DNA from 3 places in the Arthrobacter sp. 01T414 genome. Region 2 is predicted to be linked to each of the others. Evidence: riboswitches for the same ligand, from Rfam matches in the RefSeq annotation. Region 2 holds a riboswitch; each other region holds the start of a gene.
What was found. A riboswitch is a leader RNA that binds a small molecule or an ion and turns the genes downstream of it on or off. The one in region 2 is predicted to bind S-adenosylmethionine.
Positions count from the first base shown of each region.

Region 1: another riboswitch for S-adenosylmethionine. It lies ahead of AC1DK9_RS04785 (aminotransferase class V-fold PLP-dependent enzyme); the one in region 2 lies ahead of metX (homoserine O-acetyltransferase MetX).
Region 3: another riboswitch for S-adenosylmethionine. It lies ahead of AC1DK9_RS00315 (DUF1737 domain-containing protein); the one in region 2 lies ahead of metX (homoserine O-acetyltransferase MetX).

Region 1 is NZ_JBFTQK010000001.1:1,020,009-1,032,979, forward strand. Features, by position in the region: gene smpB (SsrA-binding protein SmpB) at 1-217, shown strand, start outside; RNA gene ssrA (transfer-messenger RNA) at 322-690, shown strand; gene AC1DK9_RS04755 (hypothetical protein) at 798-932, opposite strand; gene AC1DK9_RS04760 (hypothetical protein) at 983-1,354, opposite strand; gene AC1DK9_RS04765 (MFS transporter) at 1,465-2,883, shown strand; gene AC1DK9_RS04770 (metal-dependent transcriptional regulator) at 2,880-3,590, opposite strand; gene AC1DK9_RS04775 (Nramp family divalent metal transporter) at 3,601-4,893, opposite strand; gene AC1DK9_RS04780 (class I SAM-dependent methyltransferase) at 4,992-5,750, opposite strand; gene AC1DK9_RS04785 (aminotransferase class V-fold PLP-dependent enzyme) at 5,822-7,243, opposite strand; SAM riboswitch class IV at 7,278-7,391, opposite strand; gene hisN (histidinol-phosphatase) at 7,481-8,293, opposite strand; gene rsgA (ribosome small subunit-dependent GTPase A) at 8,363-9,478, opposite strand; gene aroA (3-phosphoshikimate 1-carboxyvinyltransferase) at 9,462-10,865, opposite strand; gene AC1DK9_RS04805 (DoxX family protein) at 10,873-11,421, opposite strand; gene AC1DK9_RS04810 (sigma-70 family RNA polymerase sigma factor) at 11,612-12,529, shown strand; gene rsrA (mycothiol system anti-sigma-R factor) at 12,526-12,798, shown strand; gene AC1DK9_RS04820 (50S ribosomal protein bL37) at 12,900-12,971, opposite strand, start outside.
Region 2 is NZ_JBFTQK010000003.1:93,626-98,714, reverse strand. Features, by position in the region: gene AC1DK9_RS08985 (isopenicillin N synthase family dioxygenase) at 1-669, shown strand, start outside; gene AC1DK9_RS08980 (VOC family protein) at 766-1,404, opposite strand; SAM riboswitch class IV at 1,625-1,740, shown strand; gene AC1DK9_RS08975 (bifunctional o-acetylhomoserine/o-acetylserine sulfhydrylase) at 1,803-3,119, shown strand; SAM riboswitch class IV at 3,179-3,294, shown strand; gene metX (homoserine O-acetyltransferase MetX) at 3,306-4,463, shown strand; gene AC1DK9_RS08965 (MFS transporter) at 4,635-5,089, shown strand, end outside.
Region 3 is NZ_JBFTQK010000001.1:72,181-85,151, forward strand. Features, by position in the region: gene AC1DK9_RS00285 (ABC transporter ATP-binding protein) at 1-882, shown strand, start outside; gene AC1DK9_RS00290 (energy-coupling factor transporter transmembrane component T family protein) at 879-1,682, shown strand; gene AC1DK9_RS00295 (UDP-N-acetylglucosamine 1-carboxyvinyltransferase) at 1,812-3,335, shown strand; gene AC1DK9_RS00300 (glutamate--cysteine ligase 2) at 3,401-4,648, shown strand; gene AC1DK9_RS00305 (O-succinylhomoserine sulfhydrylase) at 4,645-5,853, opposite strand; gene AC1DK9_RS00310 (rhodanese-like domain-containing protein) at 5,850-6,287, opposite strand; gene AC1DK9_RS00315 (DUF1737 domain-containing protein) at 6,284-6,601, opposite strand; SAM riboswitch class IV at 6,616-6,730, opposite strand; gene AC1DK9_RS00320 (hypothetical protein) at 6,911-7,672, shown strand; gene AC1DK9_RS00325 (aminodeoxychorismate lyase) at 7,681-8,658, opposite strand; gene cls (cardiolipin synthase) at 8,752-10,227, shown strand; gene pabB (aminodeoxychorismate synthase component I) at 10,269-12,332, opposite strand; gene AC1DK9_RS00340 (low molecular weight protein-tyrosine-phosphatase) at 12,329-12,913, opposite strand.

The DNA.
Region 1 (12,971 bases), on a different contig from region 2:
GCTCCTGCACCGCGAGGAGCTGACCAAGATCTCGCACAAGATCCGCGAGTCCGGCTTTACGATCGTGCCGCTGCAGCTGTATTTCGTGGATGGCCGTGCGAAGGTCGAGATCGGCGTCGCGCGCGGCAAGAAGGAATACGACAAGCGCCAGACGCTGCGTGAGCAGCAGGACAAGCGCGAGGCCCTGCGCGTCATGCGCGAGCGGAACCGGCGCTAGCCGACGGTTCCGGAACCGGCGGGAATGAATCCCCGCTGGGGTGCGTTATGCTTGGTAGTCCGGGAAGGATCGAGCAGATCCCGACCGGTTTGGTAAAAAAATACGGGGATGATCGGTTTCGACGATGTTAGTCGCGACAGGTGAAGCGGGCCGAGGATGCAGAATTATCTCGTAAACGCTGTCTGCAAACCAATAAGTGCCGAATCAAAACGCACTGACTTCGCTCTCGCTGCCTAAGCAGTAAGACAGTCCGTCAGCCCGAGGTTGCTATTGCCCCGGATCCTGGCGTCATTTAGATAGCCACTGCTGTTTACCTCCGTCATCGGGGTGAACGGGACTCTTAGATGACTGGGCCCGGATCAGCCACCTGTTTGCAGGATGGCTGGGGCCGAGAAAATCCGACGCAAACTGCGCCCGGAGAAGCCCTGACAACACGACATCGGACGGGGGTTCAATTCCCCCCATCTCCACATAGGGAGCCCCGGCAACGGAGTTCCACCCCGTAGCAAAAGGCCGGAAGCATCAGCTTCCGGCCTTTTTGTTGTGCTGGTACTGCGTTGCGTCCGACGCCGGGCGCCGATCAACGCTTCTTGATGTGGGCCACCGGATCTGTGTGCTCGTCCACGATGTGCTTGGCCTTCTTCTCGGCCCGTTTTTCCTTGATGGTTTTGACCGGCTTCTTGGTCAGGTGCCGGTGCGGCGACTTATCAGGCATTTCGCGCTCCCTAAAAGGTGGGGGCCCGGGATGAGCCCGTGCTTTTAAGGCTACGCCTCGGGTACCGCGACGTCCACGATGCCGATGAAGCGGCTCCCGACGCCCTCGTACTCGCTGCGGACCAGCCCGGCGTGCAGGGCGGGCAGTTCGTACGGGGCGTGGTGCGCGCAGCAGATGTAGCTGAACTCCGGCCACCACTTCTTGGGCCGGGCGGTTTCGGAGAAGCCGCAGACGGCACAGGTCAGCTGCACCCAAACCGGGCGTTTGCCCGTCCGGTTGGCCCGGGACTGCAGCAGCCACGCAGGAGGGCTGTCCAGCAGTTCATCCAGTTCGGCGTCGGACAAGCGGGACGGAATGCCGTGGCGGTGCGCCATTTCCAGCGGAATATCAAGGATCTGGGCAGCTTCACGTCTCGTAACCATCCTTCAACTTTACGGGATTCCGGCACATCAACAGCTGCCGAGCGGCCGGTGCTAGGCTCATCCCAAACCCGGCGCCCGCCCCCAAACGGGCAGTGAGGAAGGCAGCAGCCATGTCCGGCACTCCCGCCGCAGCCATGTCCAGCCTTGAGAAGCGCGTGCTGTACGTGGCGATCATCGCGTCCTTCATTGCTTTTCTGGATGGGTCGGTGGTCAACCTTGCCCTCCCGGCGATAAACCGGGAGCTCGGCGGCGGCCTGGTGGTCCAGCAATGGGTGGTGGACGCCTACCTGCTGACCCTGGGGGCACTCATCCTCGTGGCAGGATCGCTCTCGGACCAATTTGGCCGGGTGCGGGTCCTGGAATGGGGTCTCGCGGGCTTTACCGCCACCTCCATCCTCTGCGGCCTGGCCTGGAACGGGGAGTCGCTGATTGTGGCCCGCGGGCTGCAGGGCGTCGCCGGAGCCCTGCTGGTGCCCAGTTCGCTTGCCCTGATCGTGACCGTGTTCAGCGGCCCGGCCCAGTCCGCAGCGATTGGCAAGTGGTCCGCCTGGACGTCCGGGGCCATCGTGGCGGCCCCCGTACTTGGCGGTATCTCCGTGGACGTGTTCACCTGGCGGGTCATTTTCTTCCTCAACATAGTTCCGGCGGTTGCCGTGTGGCCGGCCCTGCGCAAGCTCCGGGAGATGGACCTGGGGCGCGCGCCCGGTAGCACCATTGACGTCGCCGGAACCGTACTGGCGATCATCGGACTGGGCGGCATCGTCTATGCCTTCATCGAACGCGGGACCCTTGGCTGGGGCGCCCCGCAGGTCTGGCTGCCGCTGGTGCTCGGCGTCGCCGGTCTCACCGCCTTCCTGCTCCACGAACGGCGGACCCCGGCGCCGATGATGCCGCTGCGGCTCTTCGCCATCCGGAATTTCGGCTGGGGCAACATCGCCACCACCGTTATCTACGGCGCGCTGAACCTCGGCTTCTTCGTGCTGGGGCTCTTCCTGCAACAGGTCGCCGGCCTGGGCGCCACGGCCGCCGGCTTCGCCCTGCTGCCGTCCACCCTGATCCTGCTCCTGCTTTCAGCCAAAATCGGGGCACTCTCGGGCCGGTTCGGCCCGCGCTGGTTCATGACCGCCGGGCCGTTGCTCTGCGCGGCGGGTTTCGTCATGCTGATGGGCATCGGACTGCCGCTGGATTATTTCGCGCAGGTCTTCCCCGGGTTGGTGGTCTTCGGCGTCGGTTTGGCCGTGACCGTGGCGCCGCTGACTTCGGCCATCCTGGGAGCCGTGGATCCGGAGGAAGCCGGCATCGGATCGGCGGTGAACAACGCGGTCGCCCGTATCGCGGGCCTGGTGGCCATCGCCTTTGCCGGCCTCATCACCGGGCCGGTGATTACGACGTCGGGCCTGCACGGCACAGCGGCGGTCACCGCGGGACTCTTCATCGCGGGCGCCCTGGCGTCCGCCGTCGGGATCAGGAATCCGCCGCCGGGGCAGGAGCAGGGGCAGAGCCAGGACGCGGGCGGCCGGGCGGACTAGGGGGCGACGCTGCAGCCGGAGTGGGCGGCGTCGCTGTGTACCCATAGCGCGGAGGCCACCTCGTCGGCGAGGTCGATTTCGCGCAGCGCCGCTCCCGTGCCGATACGGACCACGAGCGGGCCGCCGAACGGCTTCCGGCCGAGCACCTCGACGTCGGCGTCCAGGTCGATCTGCTCCGCAGCGAGGTAGCGAAGCAGTTCCGGGTTCTCGTCGCTGATCCGGGTGATCCGGCCGGTGTGGCCGTCGTCGAGCTCGCTCATCCGGTACGCCGGCGGCATCAGGACCGAACCATCTGCTGCCGGAATGGGGTCCCCGTGCGGGTCGCGGACCGGGTTGCCCAGCTTTGCGGACATCCGCTCAATGAAGGTGTCGGAGACGGCGTGTTCCAGCAGTTCGGCCTCGTCATGGACCTCGTCCCAGCGGTAGCCAAGCTCCTGGACCAGGAAGGTCTCGATCAGCCGGTGCCGCCGGACCATGGAGAGGGCCAGCCGCACGCCGTCCGCGGTCAGGGTGACGGCGCTGTACGGCTTGTGGTCCACCAGGCCTTGGTCCTTGAGCTTGCGGACCATCTCGGAGACCGAGGAGTTCGCGACGCCGAGGCGCTGGGCCAGCTGCGTGGAGGTGATGGGCTTGTCCTGCCACTCCGTGAAGGAGTAGATGACCTTGACGTAGTCCTCGATCGAGGAGGAGGGCGGACTGGTCTTCACAGCCCCAAGCCTACCGTCCGGCGGCACCGGTGAAGGTGAGCCACAGCAGGACCAGGTTCAGCGCCACCACCAGGACAACGCTGACCACGGCGGCGACGCGCAGGGTCAGGCCGTCCGCGAACTGGCCCATCAGGGTCTTGCTGCTGGTCAGCACCACCAAAGGGACCAGTACGAAGGGAATGCCGAAGCTGAGCACCACCTGGCTGAGCACCAGTCCCCAGGTGGGGTCGAAGCCGACGGCCAGCAGCACGACGGCGGGAACCAGGGTGAGTACCCGGCGCGTCATCAGCGGAATCCGGATCTTGAGCAGGCCCTGCATGATGGTGCCGCCGGCGTAGCAGCCCACCGAGGTGGAAGCCAGGCCGGAGGCGAGCAGGCCGACGGCGAAGACGACGCCCACCACCGGACCGAGGTTGGCCGTGATGGCGGCGTGCGCGCCTTCGATCGTGTCCGTTCCCCCTTCGCCGCCCAGCGTGGACGCGGCCAGCAGCAGCATTCCGATGTTGACGATGCCGGCGACGGCCAGCGCCGCGACGACGTCCCAGCGCGTGGCCTTGACCAGCCGGGCAATGGCGTGCGGCGGGACGTGGAGATGGGGATTGGGCCGGTGCCGGTCACGGGAGAGCGCCGAGTGGACGTAGATGGCGTGCGGCATCACGGTGGCGCCGAGCATGCTCGCGGCCAGCAGCACGGTGTCCGGGCCCTGGAATCCTGGAACCAGGCCGGCTACGACGCCGCCCGGGTCAGGCGGACTGATGAACAGCCCGGCCAGGAACCCGACGGTGATGATGCCCAGCAGGAACATGATGACGAACTCGAACGGACGCTGCTGGTTCCGGCTCTGCACCGCGAGCAGGGCCATCGAAATGCCGCCGACAATGACGGCGCCGAGGGGGAGGGGCAGGCCAAAGAGCAGATACAGGGCCACCGCGCCGCCCACCACTTCGGCCAGGTCCGTCGCCGCGGCCACGATTTCGGCCTGCACCCAGAAAGCACGGCGCCAGGCGGGCCTGAGCCGCTCGCCGAGGATCTCCGGGAGGCTCTTGCCCGTGACGATGCCGAGCTTCGCGGACTGGTACTGGACCAGCACGGCCATCACGTTGGCGGCAACAAGCACCCAGACGAGCAGGTAACCGTATTGGGCGCCGGCCGTGAGGTTCGCGGCGACGTTGCCGGGGTCCACGTAGGCAATAGCGGCCACGAACGCGGGGCCGAGCAGACCGAGGAGGGCCCGGCGGCTACCCCGGATCCTGCGGGCAGGCGGGTGCCCTGCGGGCTGGGGTTCGTGTCCGGTTGTTTCCAGCACTGCGGGCTCCCAAGAAGTTCCTGAGTGCCTACACGCAAAAGTTAGGCACACCGAAATCATAGGCGTCGCGGCGGCGACGGTGCAATGCGGAAACCTCAGGCTTTGGTGGCGCGCCAGCTTTGCGTCAGGTAGGGCAGCGCCACCATCTCATCCGGGCCGTGCGCGAGGTGTTCGTGCAGGTACCAGTCGAGGTTGCCGAGCACCTTGGCGCGGGTAGCCTCGCCGGCCCGTAGATAGTAGCTCCGGGACTTGGCCAGTTCCATGATGTCCCGGGTGGTCACCGGATCCTCCCAGCGGGTGAGGTGGCTCTGCAGCCCGGTGAATTCGGGACCCAGCGGCGGCCTGAAGTGGGGCTTGTGGACGTCCCCGGCGTGCATGATCCGGGAGAGCCGGTGCACCCAGGGCACGGAGGTATCCAACTGGTTCCAGACCAGGCCAAGCACACCGTGCGGGCGCAGGATCCGTGCCGCTTCGGTGCTGGCCAGCAGCGGATCGCACCAATGCCAGGCCTGCGCCACTGTAACCAGGTCGAAGGCCTCCGCCGGCAGGCCCGTGTATTCGGCGGTGCCCTCGACGGCGGTGACGCCCGGCAGGGCCCGGCGCAGCTGCTCGAGCATGTCGAGGGACGGATCCACGGCCACGGTCCGGAGCCCGCGCTCGACCAGCAGGGTCGTGAACTTGCCGGTCCCCGCGCCCAGGTCGGCGGCGTCGCTGGCCCCTGCGGGTATCAGCCAGTCGGCCGAATCCGCCGGATAGCCAGGCCGGACCCGGTCGTAGTGCTCGCCGCCGTCCTGGAAGCTCTGGCCGAGCTCCTGCCGCCGGTGGTGGTGGAGTTTGGGGCCGCCGCGTGCCACGTGCGATCTCCTTCGGCAGCTTTTGGTAAGTACCATCCGAATTTACCGCACGGGGCCGGACCCCGGAGCCCTTAGTCGGCGGTGCAGGGGGCGGCGCCGGCAGTGCCAGGCGTGTTGGGCGCCCAGTGCGGGTAGCTGCGGGTGTCGTTGGCCGGCACCCACCGTCCGGCGTCCACGACATAGTCCCAGCCGAGGCCGTTCCGCCGCAGCTCCCGGATTCCGGCGAGCAGCCGCTCGGCATCCTCAAGCCGCGACCCGAGGCCGAAGCTGGCGCGGAGCGACCCGGCGGGCAGGCCCAGCCGCTTCAGCAGCGGGTGCGCGCAAAACCGCCCGTCGCGCAGTCCGACGCCGTGCTCGGCCGACAGGTAGGCCGCGACCAGTCCGGCGTCGTAACCGGCCACCGAGAAATTGACGACGCCGATCGTCCCGGGGCCGGTCGCCAGGGCGGTGTCCTCGAAGATGTGGTGGACGCTCACGCCGTCGATCAGCTGCAGCCCCTCGACCAGGTAGGAGCGGATGGCGTCCTCGTGGGCGTGCCACTGCTGCTCGTCGAGCGCCTCGATGACCTGGCTGGCACGGGCCAGCGCGGCCGCACCCAGGACATTGGGGGAGCCACCCTCGTGGCGGGCTGGGCCTGTGGTCCAGCTGACGGAGTCGAGCCGTGCGTCCCGTACGGCGCCGCCGCCGGCCAGATGCGGGGTGCCGGCGTCCAGCCAGTCCGGCCGTCCCACCAGCACGCCGGCGCCGAACGGGGCGTAGAGCTTGTGGCCGGAGAAGGCGAGGTAGTCGACGTCGTCCGCGGCGATGTCGATGCGGCGGTGCGGGGCGAGCTGGGCCGCGTCGACGGCAATCCGGGCACCGAATTCGTGCGCCAGGGCGGCCAGCTCGCGGATCGGCAGGATTTCGCCGGTGACGTTGGAGGCGCCGGTCACGGCGAGCAGGTTGACGCCGCCAAGGGCGAGTTCCGCCCGCAGCCGCTCCACGGTGCCGCGCAGGGTGGGGGCCGCCACGACGCTGCGGTGCGGGACGTTCTGCCAGGGCAACAGGTTGGCGTGATGCTCGATGTCCAGGTAGAGCACCTCGCCGGTGTGCCGGCCGCCGTCGGCCGGCAAACAGCCGGCCAGCAGGTTCAGCGAGTCGGTGGTGTTCCGGGTGAAGATCACGGAGTCGTCCGGCCGGCCGCCGACGAAGTCGCGGACGATGTTCCGGGCGTTTTCGTACACTGAGGTGCTCAGCTGGGAGGCGTACCCGGCGCCGCGGTGCACGCTGGCGTAGTACGGCAGGATCTCGTTCAGGTAGGCGGACACCACGGACAGTGCCGGGGCCGAGGCTCCGTAGTCCAGGTTGGCGTAGCGGACCTGGCCGCCCTGGATCAGTGGGGCCTGGATTTCAGCGCCGGACACCGCGGACAGCGGCTGGCGGGCGGCGTCGATACGTGCGTCGCCAACGGCGGCGGGGGAGGTGCTGTGGCTGGGGATGGTGGCAGTCGTCATGGGACCTCGCTCGAAAAGGACCCCGCTCACAGGGGATCCGCGCTTGCCGGGTCCGCTCCGGACCGGCCAGGTCGTCACCCGGGGCACCCCGCCGCGAATGGAGGGTTGCCGGCCAGCAAACCGGGGTTTAGCGCTGGCACTCGTGACCTGCTTCGAGCCTAGGACATGGCCGGCCGCGCCGAAAAGGCAGGCCGGAATGTGAAGCGCAGTGTTACGGACTGCCGTTGGCGCGCCACACTAGAGCAGGTCGTCGAGGCCGGGGTTGAGGCGCTTCAGGACTTCCGAGTGCAGGATCGAGTTGGTGGCCAGGGCGTTGCCGCCGAAGGGTCCGTCCTCGCCGTCGAGCGAGGTGAAGCGGCCCCCGGCCTCCGTCACAATCGGGACGAGCGCGGCCATGTCGTAGAGGTTGAGCTCCGGCTCGCAGGCGATGTCGACGGCGCCCTCGGCCACGAGGCAGTAGGACCAGAAGTCGCCGTAGGCGCGGGTGCGCCATACCTCTTCGGTAAGGCCGAGGAACTCGTCGAGGTTTCCGCGCTGCTTCCAGCCGCCGAGGCTGGAGTAGGAGAGGGACGCATCCTCGAGCCGCGAGACGTTGGAGACCTTCAGCCGGGTGGCGGCGGCCAGTGAGCGGCCCATGTACGCGCCGGCGCCTTTAGCGGCCCACCAGCGCTTGCCCAGGGCGGGGGCGCTGACGACGCCGACCACGGGTTCTCCTTCGTCCACAAGGGCGATCAGGGTGGCCCAGACGGGGACGCCGCGGACGAAGTTCTTGGTGCCGTCGATCGGGTCGATGATCCACCGCCGCGAGCCGTGGCCGGAGCTGCCGAACTCTTCGCCGAGGACGGCGTCGCGCGGGCGGGAGCGGGAAAGCTGGCCGCGGATGGCTTCCTCGGCGGACTTGTCCGCGTCGGTGACGGGGGTGAGGTCCGGCTTCGTCTCGATCCGAAGGTCGAGCGCCTTGAAGCGGCTCATGGTCTGGGAATCTACGGAATCTGCCAGTACATGGGCAAGGCGCAGGTCATCGTTGTAGCTCGAAGCTGGTTGGCTCATGCTTCCAAACTACCGTCAAAACGCCCCGAGGACGGGGAGGCCACGTCGCAGCCTGCCTAGTGGGCGCTGCTAGGAGACGCTGCCGAGTTCCTTGGTTTCCTGCGCTTCCATCCGCGGATCCGTGCCGAGCAACCGGCGCAGGGAGGCAAGGCGGGCCGGTCCCGACGGGCCCGCGTGGCCGCCCTGCACCCACGCGTCCACTCCGCAGTTCACGGCGGTGGCGTCGTGCTTGCAGCCTCGTTCGCAGTCGTCGGTGCCCGGTGCCAGGTCCGGGAAGGAGCGCAGGATCCGGTCCGGGTCCACATGGGCCAGGCCGAAGGATCGGATGCCGGGAGTGTCGATGATCCAGCTGCCGGCCGGGGCATCGCTGACCTTCAACGCCAGCGCCGAGGAGGAGGTGTGGCGGCCCCGGCCGGTGACGGCGTTGACGCCGCCCGTGGCCCGTTCGGCCCCGGTGAGGGCGTTCACCATGGTGGATTTGCCGACGCCGGAGTGGCCCAGCATGACGGTTACTTTCCCGTCGAGGTGCTCTCGCAGCTGCGAGACCGCGGCCTTGTCCAACCGGGCGGACAGTCCGTCGTCGGAGCGGGCGTCGATGCCTGAGGCGGCCGAATCCGCCGTCTTGGAGATGATGACCGGGAAGTCGAGGTGCTGGTAGTTGGCCAGCAGCTCGGCGGGATCCTTGACGTCGGCCTTGGTGACCAGCAGCAGGGGATCGATGCCGGCGTCATAGGCGGCCACGAGGGCGCGGTCGATGAAACCGGTGCGCGGTTCCGGGTTTGCCGCGGCTACGACGACGACGAGCTGGTCGGCGTTGGCGACGACGGCGCGCTCGATCGGGTCCGTGTCGTCCGCGCTGCGGCGCAACAGCGTCCGGCGGTCCTGGATCTTGACCAGCCTGGCCAAGGTGTCGGGTTCGCCGCTGACGTCCCCGACGAGGGAGACGAAGTCCCCGGCAACCACGGGATTGCGTCGCAGCTCCCGGGCCCGGGCCGCGATGATCTTGCGTTCGTCGGCTGTGCCCTCACCGACGACGGCGGTGTAACGGCCCCGGTCCACGGTGACGATCCGGCCGGTGACGGCGTCGTCGTAGCTGGGCCTGTCCTTGGTGCGGGGGCGGGAGCCCTTTTTGTTGGGGCGGATCCTGACGTCGGATTCGTCCCAGGAATCAGTGCTGCGTGCCACCGGCGGCGTCCTTGTCTGGGGTGCCTGTCTGGCCGAGCATGGCCGTCCACAATTGCGGGAAACCGGGCATTGTCTTGGCTGTGGTGTCGATGTCTTCGACCTGGACCCCGGGGACGGCGAGTCCCAGGATGGCACCGGCGGTGGCCATCCGGTGGTCGGCGTAGCTGTGCACGACGCCGCCGTGCAGCGTCGCCGGCCGGATGATGAGTCCGTCCTCGGTTTCTTCCGCGTCGCCGCCGAGGCGGTTGATTTCCGCAACGAGGGCGGCGAGCCGGTCCGTTTCATGGCCCCGGAGGTGGGCGATTCCGCTGAGCCGGGAGGGGCCGTCGGCCAGGGCACAGAGGGCTGCCACGGTGGGAGCGAGCTCGCTGGTGTCGTCGAAGTCGCCGCCCTTGATCTCCGGACCGCCGGTCACGGTCAGCGTGCCGCCCTCCAGCGTCACGGTGGCGCCCATGCTGGCGAGGATGCCGCGCCAGAGATCCCCGACCTGCGTGGTCCCGGCCGGCCAGTTGGGGATCCGTACGGTGCCACGGGTGGCAAGCGCCGCCGCGAGGAACGGCCCGGCGTTGGAGAGGTCCTGTTCGATCCGCTGGTCGAAGGCACGGATGGGGCCGGGGGAGACCACCCAGTGGTTTGGCACCGAGTCGTCGACCGCCACGCCGACGCCGCGCAGTGCGGCCACCGTCATGGTGATGTGGTCGAGGCTCGGCACCGGCCTGTTTGCTCCGTCGCTGCTGCGGTGCTCCAAGTGGAGTCCCTCGGTGAAGCGGGCGCTGGCCAGCAGCAGGGCGGAGACAAACTGGGATGAGGCGCTGGCGTCAATGACGAGGTGGCCGCCGCGGACTTCGCCCGTGCCCTCGACGAAGAACGGCAATGACGATGCCGGTCCGCCGTCCGGCGCGCTGACTGCCACGCCGAGGCCGGTCAGGGCTTCGATAATGGTGCCCATCGGCCGTTTGCGGGCGTGCGGATCGCCGTCGAACACCGTCCGGCCGCGGTGCAGCGCGGCAACCGGCGGAACGAAGCGCATGACCGTGCCGGCGAGGCCGCAGTCGATGGCGGTCTCGGCAGCAGCAGCATCGAGCGCAATGGGGGTGATGGCCAGGTCGGGGCCGTAGGCTCCGTCGCCGGGCACTTCGGTAATGGTGGCCCCCAACTGCCGTAGGGCCTCGATCATCAAGGCCGAGTCCCGCGAGTGCAGCGGCGCACGCAGCCTGGACGGACCGTCCGCGAGGGCGGCCAGAACCAGATACCGGTTCGTCAGGGACTTGGACCCTGGGACCGTCACGGTAGCGTCGACGGGACGTTCCGCGAACGGCGCAGGCCAGTGCGGACCGCCGCCAGCCGGAAGGGAAGGGGCTGCTGCGGTGGGGGTGGTGCCAGTCATTGCCGTCTTAGGCTCCGACGGCGTGGTCGACGGCCTTGCGTACCGCCTTGTCAGCCTTCTTCAGCTTCTTGCCGGTGGTCTTCCGGGCGTCGGCCGCGAGGTGCGCGGTGGTCTTCCGGGCGTCGGCCGCGAGGTGCTCCGCGCGCCAGGCCAGGCTCGGCTTACCCGCGGTGTCCACGGCAGCCAGCAACACTCCACCGGTCAGCGAGACGTTCTTCAGCAGCTGCTTGCGCCGGGCGTCCCGGCCTTCTTTGGAGGAGATGTCCGCACTGCGCCATTCCACGAAACCATTGAGCGCCGAGATGACAGCGAGCACGGTGGCGGCGAGGCGGGCTGACTTACCCAGGGCCAGGCACACGCCGGCACCCACCTGGGTGCCGCCGATCACGCGGGCCAAAACCTTCTCATCGGCCTGAAAGGGGAGGGACTCGGCAGCGCGGCGCAGCAGGGGAGACAGCTGGGTTGCCGTGTCATCCGCGTTCTTTAGCTTGTCCATGCCTGCGAGCACGAAACTGGAGGCGAGCATGGGACGGGCGAGAAAGCGGACAAAGGACATGAATTTCCTCCTGGATGGACGAACCGCGGACGCTATGCGGGAGAACCGGTTCTAGTCTTGCACTTTTGCGGAATATTTGCCCGTTGTGCGCGGTTGTGCAAGACAGAATCCAGCCGAAATGGGGGCGGGAAAACCAGCGCAGTAACGAGGTGCACGGCCGGTTGTTCGGCCTGTGCAGGAAGGCGGAGGTTTGATTCTGGTTAAAGAATCCGGGCTATTGGAAGAAACCGCTGCGGACCCATGGGCCGCGGCCCGGACGGGAGCCTTAAGCGGCCGCCGGAAGGTGACAGTAGACTTGAAGGCAATGAGCACCATGGATCCGGCCGTTGCGGCCATGCACGAGGTTGCCGGAAACGACGACGCCAAGCCCTCCGAGGCAACCGCCGCCAGCAGCGCGGCGGTCACCACCCCGGTGGACGAGGCCGTTGCGGAACGGACAGCCGCAGAGACCGTAGCAGCGGACGGCACCGGCCAGCCGCTGGACACCGCGGCTGAGACTACGGACGAGCGCCGAGTGCGCTTCGAACGCGACGCGATGCAGTACGTTGACCAGCTTTACTCCGCGGCAATGCGGATGGCCCGGAATCCGGCCGACGCCGAGGACCTGGTCCAAGAGGCCTACACGAAGGCGTTTTCCGCCTTTCACCAGTACAAGCCCGGGACGAATCTCAAGGCCTGGCTGTACCGGATCCTCACGAACACGTACATCAACCTGTACCGCAAGCGTCAGCGCGAACCGCTGCAGTCCAACTCGGACACCATCGAGGACTGGCAGTTGGCCCGCGCGGAGTCGCACACCTCGACCGGCCTGCGCTCTGCGGAGGCCGAAGCGCTGGACCATCTGCCGGATTCGGACGTGAAGCGGGCGCTGCAGTCGATTCCGGAGGAGTTCCGGCTTGCCGTCTACTTCGCCGACGTCGAGGGCTTCGCGTACAAGGAAATTTCAGACATCATGAACACCCCCATCGGGACCGTCATGTCCCGGTTGCACCGCGGCCGGAGAATGCTGCGGGACATGCTGGCCGACTATGCGGCCGAGCGGGGATTCAGGGCCGCCGGCGATCCCGCCGCAGCGGCCGAAAGCAACAATCAGGAGAACAGGAAATGAGCGACTGCCAGGGACTGGGCGACTGCGACGACACCCGGATGCAGCGCATCTACGAGTACCTCGACGGGGCCCTGACGCACGATGACATCGCCGAGATCAAGAAGCACCTCGACGAGTGCCCGGAGTGCCACGAGCAGTATGACCTCGAATGCATCATTCGCGTGATGGTGAAGCGCTCCTGCACCGAGGCCGCGCCGGAGAACCTCAAGAACTCTATCCTGGACCGGATCCACTCGATCGGCCCGGTTGAGGCCGAGGCGGACGCCTGAGCGCCGCCAGCGGAGGCTTGAGCGCCGCAGACAGCGAAAGACCCCGGGAACCGTCAGGTTTCCGGGGTCTTTCACTTAAAGCTTTCAATCCAAGCCGTGGCTTAGGTGTTGGGGCGCTTACCGTGGTTCGCGCCGCCACGCTTACGGTCACGACGTTTACGTGCACGCTTGCT
Region 2 (5,089 bases):
GCCGATTACTGGCGGCTGGAGGGTCCCAACCTGTGGCCGGAAGACCTGCCCGAGATGCGGGAGATCGTCACCGAATGGACCGAGCGCCTCAGCGCCATCTCCTTGGACCTCCTGAGGGCGTTGGCCCTGTCCCTCGGTGCCCCTGAAGATACCTTCGACGCGGCGTTTGCCGCCCGGGCCTTCCCGCTGCTGAAGATCGTGCGGTACCCGGGGGAGTCCGATCCGGAACCCAAGCAGGGCGTGGGGTCCCACCGCGACGGCGGGGTGCTGACGCTCCTCCTCGTGGAACCCGGCAAGGGCGGCCTCCAGGTCGAGTACCAGGGCCAGTGGATCGACGCGCCCCAAGTGCCCGGAACCTTCGTCGTCAACATCGGCGAGATGCTCGAACTGGCGACCAACGGATACCTCAAGGCCACCCTGCACCGGGTGATCTCGCCCCTCCGCGGCACCGACAGAATCTCGCTGCCGTTCTTCTACAACCCGGCGCTGGATGCCACCATGCCGCGCCTCGCGGTCAGCCCGGAGTTCCAGGCCAAGGCCCGCGGCCTTTCGGTGGACCCCACGAACAGCCCGATCCTGGAGACCTACGGCGACAACGCCCTGCGCTACCGGCTCCGGGCGCACCCCAACGTCGTCGAGGTCCACCACCCGGACCTGCTCAAGCACTGACCGGCCTGGCCGGCCCAGAAGCGAATTCGGCCGCCAGCGGTGGGTGGCATCATTGGCACCCGCTGCTGGCGGCCGAAGTTTTTCGGGGAAGACGCGTCAGATGGTGACGGCTCCGGAATCGGTTTCGAAGGTGACGGACATGATTCCCGGCGTCCCGTGCGGGGCCAGCCAGTGCACGTCCACATCCTCCAGCGGCCTCTCGACGGGTTCGCCCAGCCACTCGGTCACACGCTCGGCCGAGCCCGCGATCGTGAGGGCAGACATCTTCACGCTGCTTGCGTAGGCGTTGGACGGGTGCAGCTCGGGGTCGCCTTCCCACTTCAGCATGTAGGGGACCTGCGGATCCGCGATCAGGCCCAGGATGCCGATCTGCTTCCAGACCAGTTCGCGACCGTCCGGGAACTTGCGGTTGCCATTGACGGCCGAGCGGCCCAGCCGCTCCTCGAAGGGCGCCAGGTCGTCGACCTCGACGCACCAGCCCATCCAACCGCCGCCGGCTGCCGAGCGGGCGCGGACTGCCTGCCCGAACGGTGCCTTGTCCGAGGCGGGGTGGTCCAGGACCTCCACGACCTCGAGGTATTTGTGCCCGGCGAGCGGGATGATCATGTTGCGGGTCCCGAATCGGGGGTGTACTCCGCCCTTGACGGCTTCGACTCCGAGGGCGGTCGCAATACGTTCGGTGGTGGCAGCCAGGCCATCCTGTTCACAGGCGTAAGAGACGTGATCCATGCGCATGCCATCATCTTGGCACTTTGTGATGGAGCTCTCAGCTTAGGGTGCCCTAACCGTGGTGGGATGTCATTTTCCGCGGCGATCGGGCGGATCAGCCGGCCGCCCGGGCGCGCTTTCCGGCGGGCTCTCCTTCAGGGGTGGCGTCCGGGGTGCCGGTGCAACGGTCCTTCATCTTTGTCACAAAGCTATTCGGCCGCCGGGGCTGCTTCCTAGACTGAAGCCAGGTCATGAGTGCCAGCACCAAGCCCCGGCTTGCTGGCCGGCAACCCTCCTTGCGCGGTGGGGTGCCCCGGGTGAAGACCTGGCCCTCCGGCGTCCGCCGGGCGGCAAGCGCGGCGCCTGAGCCGTTCCGGTCCCACGGGGCCCGGTGCGGCCTGTGCCCAGTCCTAGGAGCACACCAAATGTCTAACGCCTGGTCCTTTGAAACCCGCCAGATCCACGCCGGCCAGGAGCCGGACTCCGCCACCGGCGCGAGGTCGCTGCCGATCTACCAGACGACGTCGTTCGTCTTTCCCAGCGCCGAAAGCGCCGCCAACCGCTTCGCGCTCGCCGAACTGGCCCCCATCTACACGCGGATCGGCAATCCCACCCAGGATGCGGTGGAACAGCGGATCGCGAGCCTCGAAGGCGGCCTCGGGGCCCTCCTGCTAAGTTCCGGCCAGGCCGCGGAAACCTTCGCGATCCTCAACATCGCCGAAGCCGGGGACCACGTCGTGGCCAGCCCCAGCCTCTACGGCGGGACCTACAATTTGCTGGCCCACACCTTGAAGAAGTTCGGCATCTCCGTGACGTTCGTGGAAGACCCGGACAACCTGAAACAGTGGCGTGAGGCCGTTCAGCCGAACACCAAGCTGTTCTTTGGCGAGGTGGTATCCAACCCCCGCCAGGACGTGCTGGACATCGAAGGCGTCGCGGATGTGGCCCACCGGGCCGGGGTGCCGCTGATCGTGGACAATACCCTCTCCACCCCCTACCTGATCCGGCCGCTCGAGTGGGGCGCTGACATCGTGGTCCACTCGGCCACCAAGTACCTCGGCGGCCACGGTGCCGCGATCGCCGGCGTGATCGTCGACTCCGGGAACTTCGACTTCGGCAAGGACCCGGAGCGCTTCCCCGGCTTCAATACCCCGGATCCCAGCTACAACGGACTGGTCTACGCCCGGGACCTGGGGTCGGACGGGGCGCTGGGCGCGAATCTTTCCTTCATCCTCAAGGCACGGGTCCAGCTGCTGCGCGACCTCGGCTCGGCCGTCTCCCCGTTCAACGCCTTCCTCATCGCCCAGGGCATCGAGACGCTGAGCCTGCGGGTGGAGCGGCATGTCGCCAATGCCCAGCGCGTGGCCGAATGGCTCGAGGCCAGGGACGACGTCGAGTCCGTCGCCTACGCCGGGTTGCCGTCCAGCCCCTGGTACGAGCGCGGCCGCAAGTACGGCCCGAAAGGCACCGGCGCCGTCGTCTCCTTCAACCTGGCCGGGGGAGCGGAAGCCGGCAAGCGTTTCGTTGACGCCCTTGAGCTGCACTCCCATGTGGCGAACATCGGTGACGTGCGCTCGCTGGTGATCCACCCGGCGTCGACTACCCACGGCCAGCTTTCGCCGGAACAGCAGGCGGTAGCCGGCGTACACCCCGGCCTGGTCCGGCTGTCGGTGGGGCTCGAGCACATCGACGACATCATCGCGGACCTCGACGCAGGCTTCCGGGCGGCCAAGAACGGCTGAGGTCACACAGCCGTCACAATCTTCGCGCTTGCGCCGCCGTGTTTCGTAGAATCGAGCCAGGTCATGAGTGCCAGTGACAGCCCCGGCTTGCTGGCCGGCAACCCTCCTTTTGCGGCGGGGTGCCCCGGGTGAAGACCTGGCCTGCCGGTCAGCTGACGGCGGGCAAGCGCGAAGTTAGGTCCTCACATGACGATTGCTGTCACCCGCATGGGTGTACCCGAAAACAATACCTCCGGCGCCGAACGCACGACGGCGGCCGTTCCCGACGGGACGGTGCAGTGCCTCCCGGTCGGCTCCCTGTCCCTTGAGTCCGGCGCCGTCCTGCCGGAGGTCACCCTCGCCTACGAAACCTGGGGGACCCTCAACGCCGATGCCTCCAACGCGGTGCTGATCGAGCACGCCCTGACCGGTGACACCCACGTCACCCGCGGTGCCGGCGAGGAGCCGGGCTGGTGGGAACAGCTCGCCGGTCCAGGCGCCCCGGTGGACACCGAGAAGTACTTTGTGGTGTCCATCAACATCCTCGGCGGCTGCTACGGGTCCACCGGGCCGTCGACCCCGGCTCCGGACGGACGGCCCTGGGGCTCACGCTTCCCGCTGGTCACCCTCCGGGACAGCACCGCCGCCGAAGCCCGACTGGCCGATGCATTGGGAATCCCCAGCTGGTACGCCGTGCTGGGGGGTTCGCTGGGCGGAGCCCGGGCGCTGGAGTGGGCCGTCAGTTACCCGGAGCGGGTCCGGCGCTGTGCCGTGATCTCCATCGGCGCCAGTAGCACCGCCGAACAGATCGCGTTTGCCCAGGCCCAGACACTGGCGATCCGCCAGGACCCGAACTTCAAGGGCGGCGACTACTACGGCGGCCCGGAGCCGGAAGCCGGCCTCGCCCTGGCGCGCCGGATCGCCCACATCACCTACCGCTCCGCCGCGGAACTGGACGGCCGCTTCGGACGGAACGCCCAGGCGGCCGAGGCCCCGCTGGAAGCAGGGTCGCTGGCCGGCCGGGGCCGCTACCAGGTCGAGAGCTACCTGGACCACCAGGGTAACAAGCTGGTGCGGCGGTTTGACGCCAACAGCTACATCGCCATCACCGAGGCGCTGATGAGCCACGACGTCAGCCGCGGCCGGGGGAGCTTGGAGCAAGCCGTTTCCCTCGCGACCGCCGAGTTCTTCGTGGCGGCCGTAGACTCGGACCGCTTGTATTTTCCCGCCCAGTCCCAAGAACTCGCACGAGCCCTGCCGGGGGAGGTTCCGGTGCATCTCATCGAGGCCCCGATCGGCCACGACGGCTTCCTGACCGAAATCGGCCAGCTCAGCGGGCAGCTCCGGGGTGACTTCTTCGCCTAGCAGCGGCCGCCGGGTGTGCATTTTTGCAGACACCCTCTGCGCTATTAGTCGTTGAGCCTGCCGTGAACGACGTCCATACTCGTGGAGAATGACGCCGTGTGTTCCAACTCACACACGCACAGTCAGCCTAATAATCCACGGGGTGTCGAAGGGGACACCGAAGGAGTTCGCATGAGCACGGAAAACGCCGCCGTAAGGCGCGCAGAGGAGCCGGACGTCAAGACGTCCGGGCTGAAGAAGGTAGTAACGGCCTCCATGGCCGGCACGGTGGTGGAGTGGTACGAGTTCTTCCTCTACGCCTCCGCCGCCACCCTGGTCTTTGGCAAGATGTTCTTCCCCAACTCGGGCACGGAACTGGACGGCATTCTTGCTGCGTTCCTGACCTACGCAGTGGGCTTCGTGGCCCGCCCCATCGGTGGCATTGTCTTCGGCCACTTCGGTGACAAGTTCGGCCGCAAGCAGCTGCTGCAGCTCAGCATCATCCTGGTCGGCGTCTCGACCTTCCTGATGGGCTGCCTCCCGAGCTTCCAGCAGATCGGCTACTGGGCGCCGGCCCTGCTGGTCTTCCTGCGCTTCGCCCAGGGCTTCGCCGTCGGCGGCGAATGGGGCGGCGCCGTGCTCCTCGT
Region 3 (12,971 bases), on a different contig from region 2:
GGCTCCGGGACGGACTCCGCCGTGCTGCTGGACGGGCCTCCGGACCAGGTCCTGGAACAGGCACGCGACATGCTCATCGCCGCCGGAGTCTGGGTGCCGGGCCACGTGCCGGCCACCCGCCCCCGCAACGCCGGAGCGGACGCGGAAGGGGATGACGCTGCCGGTGAACTGCTGCTGGCTGCCGAGGGGCTGGCCGTATCCCGGGAACGCCCGCGCCGCGCCGGATTGCTGCGGGGCTTCCACACGGTTCCGCCCGCGCCGGTGCAGTCCGGCATCGCCGCCCAGGTCCGGGCGGGCCGGGCGCTGACCATCACCGGCCCCAACGGGTCCGGAAAGTCGACCTTCGCCCTGACCCTGGCGGGCCTGCTGGCACCGGTGGCCGGGGCGGTCTCCGCTACGACCGGGCTGAGCGAGGGCGCGGGCATCGATCCCTACAAGTGGAAGGCCCAGCAGTTGATCGCCAGGATCGGCACGGTGTTCCAGGAACCCGAGCACCAGTTCGTCACCGGCAGGGTGCTGGACGAACTGATGTTCGGTCCCCGGCAGCTGGGCCGCGGCGAAGAACGGGTGGACGAGCTGCTGGAACGCCTGCGGCTCCGCGACCTCGTGGACGCCAACCCCTATACGCTCTCCGGGGGCGAAAAGCGGCGGCTCTCGGTGGCTACCGTGCTGGCTGCGCACCCGCGGGTGCTGATCCTGGACGAGCCCACCTTTGGCCAGGACGCCAACACCTGGGCGGAACTGGCCTCTTTCCTCTCCGAGCTCCTCGACGCCGGGACCGCGGTGGTCTCGGTGACCCACGATGCGGAATTCAGCCAGGTCCTGGGCGGCGCCGAGCTGAAACTCGGCGCACCCCAGCCGGACGGGGTGGCGGCCACATGAGGGACGCGCTGACCCTGCGCGGAAACCACGCTTTGCTGACCCGCGCCAACCCTTTGGCCAAGTTCTCCGGCGTCGTGCTCATCACGATCGCGCTGGCGCTCTCCATCGACTGGGTGTCCGCGTCCGTGGCGCTCGCCTCCGAACTGCTGCTCTTCCCGCTTGCCGGCCTGACCTTGGCCCTGCTCTGGCAGCGCGGCTGGCCGCTGATCCTCGCGGCGGCCGTGGGCGGCTGGAGCACCGCGATCCTGGCCCCGGACCATGGACGGATCCTGCTCGACGTCGGCATCTGGTCCATCAGCGAAGGATCGCTGCAGCTCGGACTGGGCTTCCTGCTGCGCGGCCTCGCGATCGCGCTGCCGGCGGTGCTGCTGATGAGCTGCACGGATCCTACGGACCTGGCCGATGCCCTGGCACAGCAGGCGAAGCTGCCGCACCGCTTCGTGCTGGGCACCCTGGCCGCGATGCGGCTGGTGGGGCTCATGGCCGAGGAATGGCAGACCATCGGCATGGCCCGGCGCGCCCGCGGTGTCGGCTCGCACGGTAATCCCTGGCAGCGGATGAAAGCTACGCTGGGGCAAAGCTTCGGCCTGATGGTCCAGGCGGTCCGCCGCGCTTCCCGGCTCGCGGTGACCATGGAAGCGCGCGGCTTCGGCGGGGCGCAGCGGACCTGGGCTCGGGCGGCCTCGTTCAGCCGGCTGGACGCATGGGTGGTCCTCGGCGGCCTGCTGATTTCCGGCGCTGCCGTGGCCGCGGCCCTCGCTGCAGGGACGTGGAATATGGTGTTTCTCGGGCAGCAGTAGCCGGCGGATCCCTGCCCTCCGACCCCGTCATTAGAAGAAATATCGCACCAGACGAATATTTTGTGAGCTTGCCTGCAGTGCAGGGGGTTTCGCGGCGTCGGATAAATCATCCGTGATATTGATTGATATATGACTCAACAGACTGCTGAACACGTCGGCGCCGTACTGCGGGACGCCCGCGGCGAAAAGGGCTGGACCCAGGGCAGGCTCGCGGCCGAGCTGGGAACCAGCCAAAGCGCCATCGCCCGGATGGAGCAGGGCAAGCAGAACCTGAGCCTGAAGATGATCCAGCGGCTCGAATCCATTTTCGGCCGGGCGATCGTCAAAGTCGGCCGGCCGCAGATGACCCACCTGCGCGTGGAAGGCGGACGGACGCTCTCCGGCGCCGTGGACGTGAACAGCAGCAAGAACGCCGGCGTAGCGCTGCTCTGCGCCAGCCTCATCAACCGCGGCACCACCGTCCTGCGCCGGCTGGCCCGGATCGAAGAAGTTAACCGGATCGTGGAGGTGCTGACCAGCATCGGCGTCGAGTGCACCTGGCTCAACGCGAACGACCTGCAGATCCGCCGCCCGGCCGTGCTGGACCTCGACTCGATGGACGTGGAGGCCGCCCGCCGCACCCGCAGCGTCATCATGCTGCTGGGCCCGCTGCTCGATGAGTCCGCCGAATACCGCCTGCCCTACGCCGGCGGCTGCGACCTGGGCACCCGCACCGTGGAGCCGCACATGCAGGCCCTGCGCCAGTTCGACCTCAGTGTGGAGGCAAAGTCCGGCTTCTACAGCGTGCAGGCGCCGCCCGCGGACGGCCACGACCGGTCCTTCGTGCTGAGCGAGCGCGGCGACACCGTGACCGAAAACGCCATCATGGCCGCGGCCCACCGCCGCGGCACCACCGTGATCCGCAACGCCAGCCCCAACTACATGGTCCAGGACCTCTGCTTCTACCTGCAGGGCCTGGGCGTGGAGATCGACGGCGTAGGCACCACGACGCTGAAGATCGCCGGCCGCCCGTCGATCAATGTCGACATCGAGTACTTCCCGTCCGAGGATCCGATCGAGGCGATGAGCCTGATCACCGCCGGCATCGTGACCAACTCCGAGGTGACGATCCGCCGGGTCCCGATCGAATTCATGGAGATCGAGCTGGCGACGCTCGAACAGATGGGGCAGCGCCTGGAGGTATCGGCGGAGTACGTCGCCCGCAACGGCCGCACCCGGCTGGTGGACGTCACCACCCAGCCCTCGGTGCTGCGGGCTCCGGAGGACAAGATCCACCCGATGCCCTTCCCCGGCCTGAACATCGACAACCTGCCGTTCTTCGCCGTGATCGCCGCCAATGCCCACGGCCAGACGATGATCCACGACTGGGTCTACGAGAACCGGGCCATCTACCTGACCGAGCTGAACAGGCTCGGGGCTCAGGTCCAGCTGTTGGACCCGCACCGGATTTACGTCAACGGACCCACCAAATGGCGTGCGGCGGAAGTCGGCTGCCCGCCGGCCCTGCGCCCGGCGGCCTGCCTGCTGCTGGCCATGCTCGCCGCGCGGGGCGTCTCCGAGCTGCGCAACATCTACGTGATCGAACGCGGCTACGAGGACCTGGCCGAGCGGCTCAACACCATCGGCGCCAAGATCGAGTACTTCCAGGACTGACTCCGCCGGCGACCCCGCCGTTTGGGGGTAGCGCGCCGGGGCGGGTGCTGACGCACAATGGTTGCATGCGCACCTTTGGCGTGGAGGAGGAACTGCTGATCGTGGATCCCGTGACCGGGGTTCCGTTGGCACTGGCCGACGCACTGCTGCGCGGGCTGAAACCCGCCGCTGCTGCATCCGCAGCGGCCACGGCGGGCCAGTCCGCTTCCGCCGCCGGCCCCGCTGCTACCGCCGCCGATCCGGACCATGACGATCCGGGCTTCAGCTTTGAACTCAAGCTGGAGCAGATCGAGACCCAGACCGTGCCCAGCCAGGACCACGGCGCGCTGCTGCAGCAGATCCGGCAGTCCCGGGCCTTCGCGGGCCGGGTTGCCCGGATGCACGGGGCCCGGGTGGCTGCGCTGGCCACCTCGCCGCTGGAATCTGCCACCCACACGACGCCCAACCCGCGCTACGCCACCATGCAGAAGCGGTTCGGCCTCACCGTCCAGGAGCAGCTGACCTGCGGGTTCCACGTCCACACCTCCATCGAGTCCCCGGAAGAGGGCGTCGCCGTCCTGGACCGGATCCGGGACAAACTGGCGGTGTTGATCGCGCTCAGCGCCAACTCGCCGTTCTGGAACGGGACGGAGACCGGCTTCGAGAGCTACCGCACCCAGGCCTGGAACCGCTGGCCGGCCGCTGGGCCCTCCATGATCTTCGGAAGCCTTCCCGTGTACCGTCGGGTGGTTACGCGGCTGCTGGAGAGCGGGGTGCTGTTTGACGAAGGGATGATCTACTTCGATGCCCGGCTGGCCCGGCACCACCCCACGGTGGAGGTCCGGGTCGCGGATGTCTGCCTGCGGGCGGAGGACGCGGCGCTGATCGCCGTCCTGGTGCGGGCCCTGGTAGAGTCCGCCAGCCGGGAGTGGCGCGACGGCGTGGATCCCGTCCCCGTGCCGACCGTGCTGTTGAAGATGGCCGCGTGGCAGGCCAGCAACTGCGGGCTGCGCGGGAAACTCCTCGACTTCGGCAGCTTCCGGCCCGCTCCGGCCGGCGAGGTGGTCCATGCCCTTGTCGACTTCGTCGCCCCCGTCCTAGCGGAGCAGGGGGAGCTTGAGCTGGCGCGCCGCGGCGTGGACCGGGTGCTGGCCAACGGCACGGGCTCGCAGCTGCAGCGCCAGGCGCTCTGCGCACCGGGGCTGGACACGCCCACCGACGACGCCGGCCTGGCCGCCGTCGTCGCCCATGCCGTCCGCGTCACGATGCTCGGCGCGGACGACGAAGGAGCATCGGAGCAGGCCGCGCTGCTCTCGCCGGTGCGCCGGAGCTAGACCTGCTTGAGTGCCTGTCCGAGGTCGCGGATCAGGTCCTCGACGTCTTCCAGGCCCACCGACAGCCGCACCACCCCGTCGCTCAGCCCGATCGCGGCCCGGCCCTCCGGGCCCATGGCGCGGTGCGTCGTGGTGGCCGGATGGGTGATGAGGGACTTTGAGTCGCCGAGGTTGTTGGAAATGTCGATGATCCGCAGCGCGTCCAGCAGCGCGAAGGCAGCCTCCTTGGCCGAGCGGCCGGGCGAAGGCGAGAGCTCCAGCGTCAGCACAGTGCCGCCGGCCTTCATCTGCTTGGCGGCCAGTTCGTATTGCGGGTGGGACGGCAGCAGCGGGTACTTGACCCAGTTGACCGCGGGCTGGGCCTCCAGCCATTCGGCGAGCCGCAGCGCCGAGGCGGAGGAGTGGTTCACCCGCAGGGCCATCGTCTCCAGGCCCTTGCTCAGCACCCAGGCGTTGAAGGCGGACAGTGCCGGGCCGGTGTGGCGCATGAGCTGCTTGACCGGGCCCTCGATGAATTCGCGGGTACCCAGGATCGCGCCGCCGAGGACCCGGCCCTGGCCGTCGATGTGCTTCGTGCCGGAGTACACGATCACGTCCGCGCCGAGCTCCCCGCAGCGCTGCAGCAGGGGAGTGGCGAAGACGTTGTCCACCACCACGGTCGCACCGGCGGCGTGCGCCAGTTCGCTCACCGCGGCGATGTCCACAATTTCCTGCATGGGGTTCGACGGCGACTCAAAGAACACGGCCGTCGTCGGAACGGCCAGCGCGGACCGCCACTGCTCGAGGTCCGGGCCATCCACGAAGACTGTCTCCACGCCCCAGCGCGGCAGGATTTCGTTGAGGATGACGAAACAGGAGCCGAAGAGCGAGCGGGCCGCGACCACCCGGTCGCCGGCCCCCAGCAAGGCGCCGAGTGCGGTGAACACGGCGGACATGCCCGACGCGGTCGCAAAGCACGCCTCGGTCCCCTCCAGCAGCCGGAGCCTTTCCTGGAACGTTGCCACCGAGGGGTTGCCGTAGCGGGAGTAGACGAACCGCTCGTCCTCGCCGGTGAAGGCGCGCTCGGCTGCGGCGGCGGATTCGTAGACGAAGCCCGAGTTCAGGAAAATCGGCTCGGTGGTCTCCTGGAACCCGGTCCGGTCGAGTCCGCCGCGGACGGCCTGGGTGTCCGGGCTCCAGCCCTGGGCGTCGGGATTGAAGCTCACTTAGTGCTTTCCTGGTTGGTGGGCAGGCCGCGGTTCTTCCAGCCGTTCACGGTCCGGCTGCCCGTTGGTCCGGGTTCACCCTCGAAGCCCTCCAGGACGTTGTAGGCGGTGAAGCCGGCCGCCGTGGCGGCGTTGGCGGCGGCGACCGAGCGGGCGCCGGAACGGCACAGAAAGACGAGCTCGGTGCCCTTCGCCTGTTGCTTCAGTTGTTCGCGCAGTTGCCGCTGGAGTTGCTCCAGGAACTGCGGGTTGGCGGCTCCGCCGGCCAGGCTCCACTGGACGAACAGCGGATCCTGCCGCTTTTCGGTGGCGGCCGCGGTGGCCGGGACACCGATCTGCGCCCATTCCCCCTCGGTGCGGACGTCCACCAGGACGGCGCCCGCCTCCAGCTTGGCCCAGGCTTCCTGCGGGCTCAGGTCTCCGGCGTAGCTCATGCGTGGCCCTCGCCAGCGAACTCCGCCCCGTCCAGCTCGTCCACCGCGTTGGCGACCGCGGCGTCGGCGCTCGCGATCGCGGCCGGCAGCACGAGCGCCTGGGCCACGATCACGGTACTGCCGTTGAACGTCGCGGAGGGGCTCCCGTGCAGCACGTAGCCCTCCGCCAGGGCGGCGGAGACACGCTCACAGAAGCTGCGGTCGTCGGGTCCGGTGAACAGGCGGTAGGCCAGTTTTTCCTCGGCCGGCGCCCCGCCGGCGGGGGACTGGGCGGGGGCTGTGGCGGGCACGGCGGATGCGGATGCGTCGGGCATGACGGATCTCCTTACTTTCACGCTTGCAGCTCGAATGGTCGATATGCCGAGTATTCACCTGAGGCACCCCGCCGCGAAAGGGAGGGTTGCCGACCGGCAAGTCAGGGCTTGGCGCCGGGTCTCATTACTCATTCAAAAACGTAGCACTGACGACGCCGGCCGCCACGGCGGCGTCGTCATGTTAAGTCACGCTCCCGCTGGCATGGCACCTTTCCCGGAGCGGTCCAATGTCGTAGTGTCACCGTTGACGCGCCTCCGGGGAACTGCCGGCGCCCATCCGCGCTCTCACACAATGAATTGGGGATCCACATGTACCTGCGACGCCTCGCGCCGATCGCGCTTTTGATGTCTGCCGCCGTCGCCCTCGCCGGCTGCGGCGGTTCGACCGCCCCGGCCGGGACGTCCCCCGCCGGAACGCCGAGCGCGGCAGCGTCCGCCACCGAGTCGCCGAGCCCGACCCCGACTCCCGAGGCAAGGACGTACACCAGGACGGAGCTGGCTGGAATCGTCGCCGGCCTTCGGGACAGCCAGGACAAGCGGCTGACCGCAATCCCGGCGGCCGAGCTGGAGAAGGGTATCGCCTCGTCCAAGGAAATGATGTCCTCGGTGGTAATCACCCCGAAGGCCTGTGCCGCGGTGGCGGACAGCAACGCCCAGATCCCGGCGGGCAGCACCTACGCCGCCGGTGGGTCGCAGTCGGCCAAGATGCGCGCCGTCACGGCAGTGACCCTTGTGGCAGTCAAGGATCCGGCAGTCCTGGCCAAGAACCTCGAGAGTTCCGCCAAGGTCAGCAAGGAGTGCGCCGACTTCACCATCGAGGTCCAGGGCCAGAAGGTCACGAACAAGACCGTGCCCCTGGACGTGAAGACCAATGCGGACAAGACCTATTCGACACTGATGGTCCAGACGCTGCCGAACAAGGAGACCATCAGCACCTTGGTGGTCATGGGAGTCACCGGCGGGTTCTCGGCCACGGCTGTCGCCACCGGACCGGATGTCACCAAGACGTCCGCGGCCGAGCTGACCCGGCTGGTCAACGACGCCGTCAGCCTGAGCGGCGCCCGGGGCTAAGCCCCGCTCTACTCGATCGTGGCGAACAGTTCGTTGAGCTCGGACGTGAGCTGCCGCCGCAGTTCGGGGGTGRCGATCTCCTTGCCGTCGATGTGGTTCACCGGCGCGAGAAGCCGGATGCTGGAGATGAGCCAGACGGCGTCGGCGTCGTACAGGTCGTCCGGGACGAGCGGGCCGTAGCCCAGCTCCCACCCGGCGGCCTTGGCCGCGGTGAACAGGGCGCCCTGGGAAGTGCCGGGAAGGATTCCGCTGTCCAGCTGCGGGGTGATCAGCCGGCGCACGGTGCGGACTCCGCCCGCGCCGTCGTCGCTGGTCTCCAGGTGCGCCAGCAGCACGGTCGACGTCGGGCCCTCCAGGACCCGGCCGTCGGCGGAGGTGAAGATGACGTCGTCCGCGCCCTGGTGGTGGGCGTACCGGAGCGCCGCCATGTTGACCGCATAGGACAGGGTCTTGGCGCCCAGCAGCAGCCACGGGGCGCGCTCGCCCACCTCGCTGTCGTAGCCGCGGTCCAGCAGGAGGACGTCGATGCCGGTCTCCCGTTGCCGGCGGCCGGCCTCCGGGGGAGGTGAGGCCTGCACCCAGCACGTCGGCGTGGGGGCGCCCTCGACGCCGCGGCTGGCGAGCAGCTTCACCACGACCTCGTCGGCTTCGCCGTCGCCGCTGACGGATTGCCCGGCCGACTGGGCCGTCCCGCCGCGGTATTCGCTGACTGCGGTCTCGATCGCGCGGCGCCAGGCGTCCTCGCCGGGGATGTCCAGCTCCAGCGCGCGTGCCGAGCCCGCCAGCCGGCTCAGGTGTGCCTGCAACTTGCGCGGGCGCCCCCCGACCACCAGCAGCGACTCGAAAATGCCGTCCCCGCGGGTGGCGCCCTGATCGGTGGCCATCAGCTGGGGCTTGGACGAGTCGGCGACGCGGCCGTTCTCAAACGCGGGATCGAGGAACACCAGCACCGTTGCGCGGGCCGGATCAGAGGCGGGGGTAGTCATGCCTTCAGCTTAGTGCGGGAGTTGACGGGATAGGATTTGACGGTTACCCGTTCCGGAACTGTTCCGCGGGTCTGGAACTTGAGGGGTTCACCTGTGCTGTGGCCATTTTCGCTTGCGGATTCGCTTCCGTCCTGGGTGATCCTGATCCTGACCGTCGTCGATCTCGGCATCCGGGTCCTTGCCCTCGGCATCATTCCCGGAAACCGGCGTCCGACCACCGCCATGGCTTGGCTCCTGATCATCTTCTTCGTCCCGGCCGTGGGCCTGGTCCTATTCCTGCTCTTCGGTAATTTCCGGCTCTCCCGCAAGCGCCGTGCTCAGCAGGACGCGGTGAATACCCGGGTGCGGGCCGGCACGTCCGAGCTGGCCACGGTCGAAAGCCACTATGACGGCCCGGAATGGGTGTCCTCCGCCGCGGAGCTGAACAAGACCCTCGGCTCGCTGCCGATGGTGGACGGCAACCACGTGGAGCTCCTGCCCGGCTACCCGGACTCCATCAAGGCGATGGCGGCCGCCGTGCGCGAAGCCGAGTCTTTTATCAACGCCGAGTTCTACATCCTGAGTTCGGACCACGTCACGGACGACCTGCTCACGGCGATGGAAGAGGCCGCCGAGCGCGGCGTCGAGGTCCGCCTCCTGTTCGACCACCTGGGCACCCTGCGGATCAAGGGCTACAGCAAGCTCATCGCCCGGCTCAAGGCCAGCAAAATCCGCTGGCGGCCCATGCTCCCGCTGCGGCCGGTGCACGGCCAGTGGCGCCGCCCGGACCTTCGCAACCACCGCAAGATCATGGTGATCGACGGGGAAGTCGCCTTCACCGGTTCGCAGAACCTGATCGAGCCCTCCTACAACAACCCGCGGCACCGCAAGATCGGCCGGGAATGGGTCGAACTGATGGCCTGCCTGCGCGGGCCGATCGTCACCACCCTCAACGTGGTGTTCGCCACCGACTGGCTCAGCGAGACCGACGAATCCCTGGAACACCAGCTGGCGCACAGGCCGGAAGCGCACCCCGGCAACATCACCGCCCAGGTGGTGCCCAGCGGCCCCGGCTTCATCACCGAGAACAACCTGCGCCTGTTCAACACCCTGATCTACTCCGCGCAGCACAAGATCTCGATCTGCAGCCCGTACTTCGTCCCGGATGATTCGCTGCTGTATGCGGTGACGACGGCGGCGCAGCGCGGCGTGGATGTTGAGCTCTTCGTCTCGGAAAAGGGCGACCAGTTCCTTGTCCACCACGCCCAGCAGTCGTACTACGAGGCCCTGCTGGAGGCGGGGGTGCGGATCTACCTCTACAAGGCCCCGTTCGTGCTGCACGCCAAGCACTTCACGATCGACAACGAGGTCGCCGTGCTGGGCTCCAGCAACATGGACATGCGCTCCTTCTCGCTGAACCTTGAGGTCTCGGTGATGCTCCTGGGTGAGGACATTGTGCGGCGGATCAGCGCCGTCGAGGACACCTACCGGGGCATCTCGCGGGAACTCACGCTCGAGGACTGGATGAAGCGGCCCGTGGGCGTCAAGTACGTGGACAACGTCGCCCGGCTCACCTCCACCCTGCAGTAGGCCCCTGCAATAGCCCGGCCGCCGGTGCCCCGGCGTGCCGCCTAGCCCGGCGGGAACTCCGCGCCGAGGGCCGAGAGCACGCCGAAGGCCTTGGTCCGAATTTCCTCGTACTCTTCCTGCGGCGAGGAATCGGCGGTGATGGCGCCGCCGACGCCGAGGGTGAGGGTGCTGGCCTGGTCCGCCCCGCGGGACACCACCAGGGTCCGGATCGCCACCGCGAGATCGGTGGCGCCGCTGAGCGAGAAGTAGCCGATCGCCCCGGAGTAGACCCCCCGCGGCGCGCCCTCGAGCCGGTCCAGGATGGCCATGGTGCTGACCTTCGGGGCGCCGGTCATGGACCCGGCCGGAAAGCAGGCCGCCACGGCTTCGGCCCGCGGCATGCCCGGCCGGAGGCGAGCATCGATGGTGCTGACCATCTGGTGGACGGTGGCGTAGCTTTCGATCGCACACAGCCTGCTGACCGACACGGATCCGGGCACCGCGAAGTGGCTCAGGTCGTTGCGGAGCAGGTCCACGATCATGATGTTCTCGGCCCGGTCCTTCGGCGAAGATTCCAGCTCGCGGCGCAGCAGCTCGTCCCGGGCGGCGTCGGAGGCCCGGCTCCGGGTGCCCTTGATCGGTTCGGCCCGCATCGCCCCGTCGGCGTCTATCCGCAGGAAGCGTTCCGGCGAGGTGCTGGCCACGGTGACGTCGTCCAAGCGCAGGTAGCTCGCGAACGGTGCGGGGTTGCGCCGGCGCAGCGCCAGGTACGCCTGCCACGGTTCGAAATCCCCGGCGGCCGCGGTGGCCGTCAGCGCCGTCGTGAGGCAGACCTCGTAGCTGTTGCCCTCCGCGATCTCGTGTTGCGCCGCGCCGATCTTGGCCTTGTACGCAGCTTCGGTGTCGCGGGCGCTGAACGCCAGGGCGGTGCCGTTACCGGCGGCGGGACCGGTACTGGCCGGTTCCCGGTCCGCGGAAGCCGCCGCCACCGCCGCCCGCGCCGTGGCCAGCCAGTCCCCGGCATCGGGGGAGTCGAGGGCGAGCAGCCAGGCCGCACCCTCCCGGTGGTCCAGGACAACGGCGCGGCCGGCGAAGATCAGGCTGGCATCCGCGGAGCTGGCACCGACGTCGCTGCCGCCCGTCTCGCGCTTGAGCTCGTAGCCGAGGTAGCCGAGCCAGCCCAGGGTGAACTCGCACGGATAGCCCGCCGGACAGCGCACGACGTCGCGGCCCCAGACCCCGTCAAGCCAGCGGAAGAACCCTCCCTCGGTCTGCGCGGTGGCGTTGCCAACGCGCACCTCGGTCCGGCCGGAGCGGTGACGGGCCGACTGGCCGTAGCTGCCGCCGTCGTCCGCCAGGATGCTGAAACGGCTGCGTTCGGCGGCCTCCCCGCCCCAGCCCCGGCCGTCCTGGCCATCCGGGGGGAGTGAGGAATCCAGCCAGACCGCGTTGCGGGACCGGCCGTAGAGCGCCTCGAAGAGCCGGGCGGGGTGCGGCTCGGCGTCGATCCGTTCGGCCCGGAGCTGGAGTCCGCGGCTGGCCGACAGCTCGGGGAGCAGCACGGGCGCCAGGGCTGGTAGGTATTGGAGGGCCTGCAGCACCTCGGCCGGGGCGGCGCCGTCGGCGAGGTTGAGAACCCGCACATCGGCCCGGGAAGGAACGTCGTCGACGGCCAGCCACTCATCTTCCTGGCCGGCCCACTGCTCCCAGAAAGGCTCATAGCTCGCGCCATCGCGGGCAATCGCCCGGGCGCGGCGCTGCTCGTCGGAGGAATCGGCCCAGACCACGGCGTCGAGGAAGGCCGCGGCGGCCGCGGCGGCGGCGCCCACGCCCTCGACGAGGACGATTTCGGCCGGCTGCGTGAGGCGGGCCGCGCCGTCGTAGTGCCGTTCCCAGTCCCAGCTGACCCAGTGGGCCGGTTCGCCGCGGCGCAGCGGGGCAAGCACGGTGGCGGCATAGCGTTCAATGCCGGCAGCCAGCCCGTTCCAGCCGGGGTAGATGTCCTCCAGATGGAAGAGCGAGACCTTGTGGTGTTCCCGGAGGCGGGCCGCGAGTTCGATCGCCAGGGTGGTCTTCCCTGCGCCGGAGCGCCCGTCGATGGCGATGATGACGGGTGCGGGGCTCATGAACTAGAGCGTACCCGGTGCCCCGCGTCGTCCCGGTGCGGTTGGTCCGGGCTGGTCTCCACGCGCCCGCCGCTTTCCTGCAGTTGCGCCCTGACGTGCTCAAGGATGCCCGGGATGGCGGCGTGGATCAGCTCCCAGGTGTTGTCGAAGTCGGTGTGTCCGCCAAACCATGGGTCCTCAATGCCCTGGTCCAGGGGGTCCTTGCCGGCGACTGCGGGGTCGAAGCTGCGCAGCATCCGGATCTTCGCCAGCGAGGCGTGGTCCGGTGCAGCCTGGCGCAGCCAGCCGTAGTGGTCCACATCCAGGGCTAGGATCAGCTCACGTGAGTGGAACCACTCGCTGCGCCACTCGCGGGCGATGTGCCGCTCGGAGGAGATGCTGTGGGCTGCCAGTTTGCGGGCGGCCCGGGGATCGATCGGACGGCCTGCCTCGTAGGAGGTGATGCCGGCGGAGTCGATCTGGACGCCGGTCAATTGTGCGACGGCGGCGGCTTCTGCGAGCATCAGTTCGGCCATCGGGGACCGGCAGATGTTTCCGGTGCAGACCGTGATGATCCGGTACTGGCTCGACGTTGAGGTCATGACTAAGCATGGCGGATCCGGTGGCGTCTTGGCTAGCGGGGCGGCCGCGAATGTTACA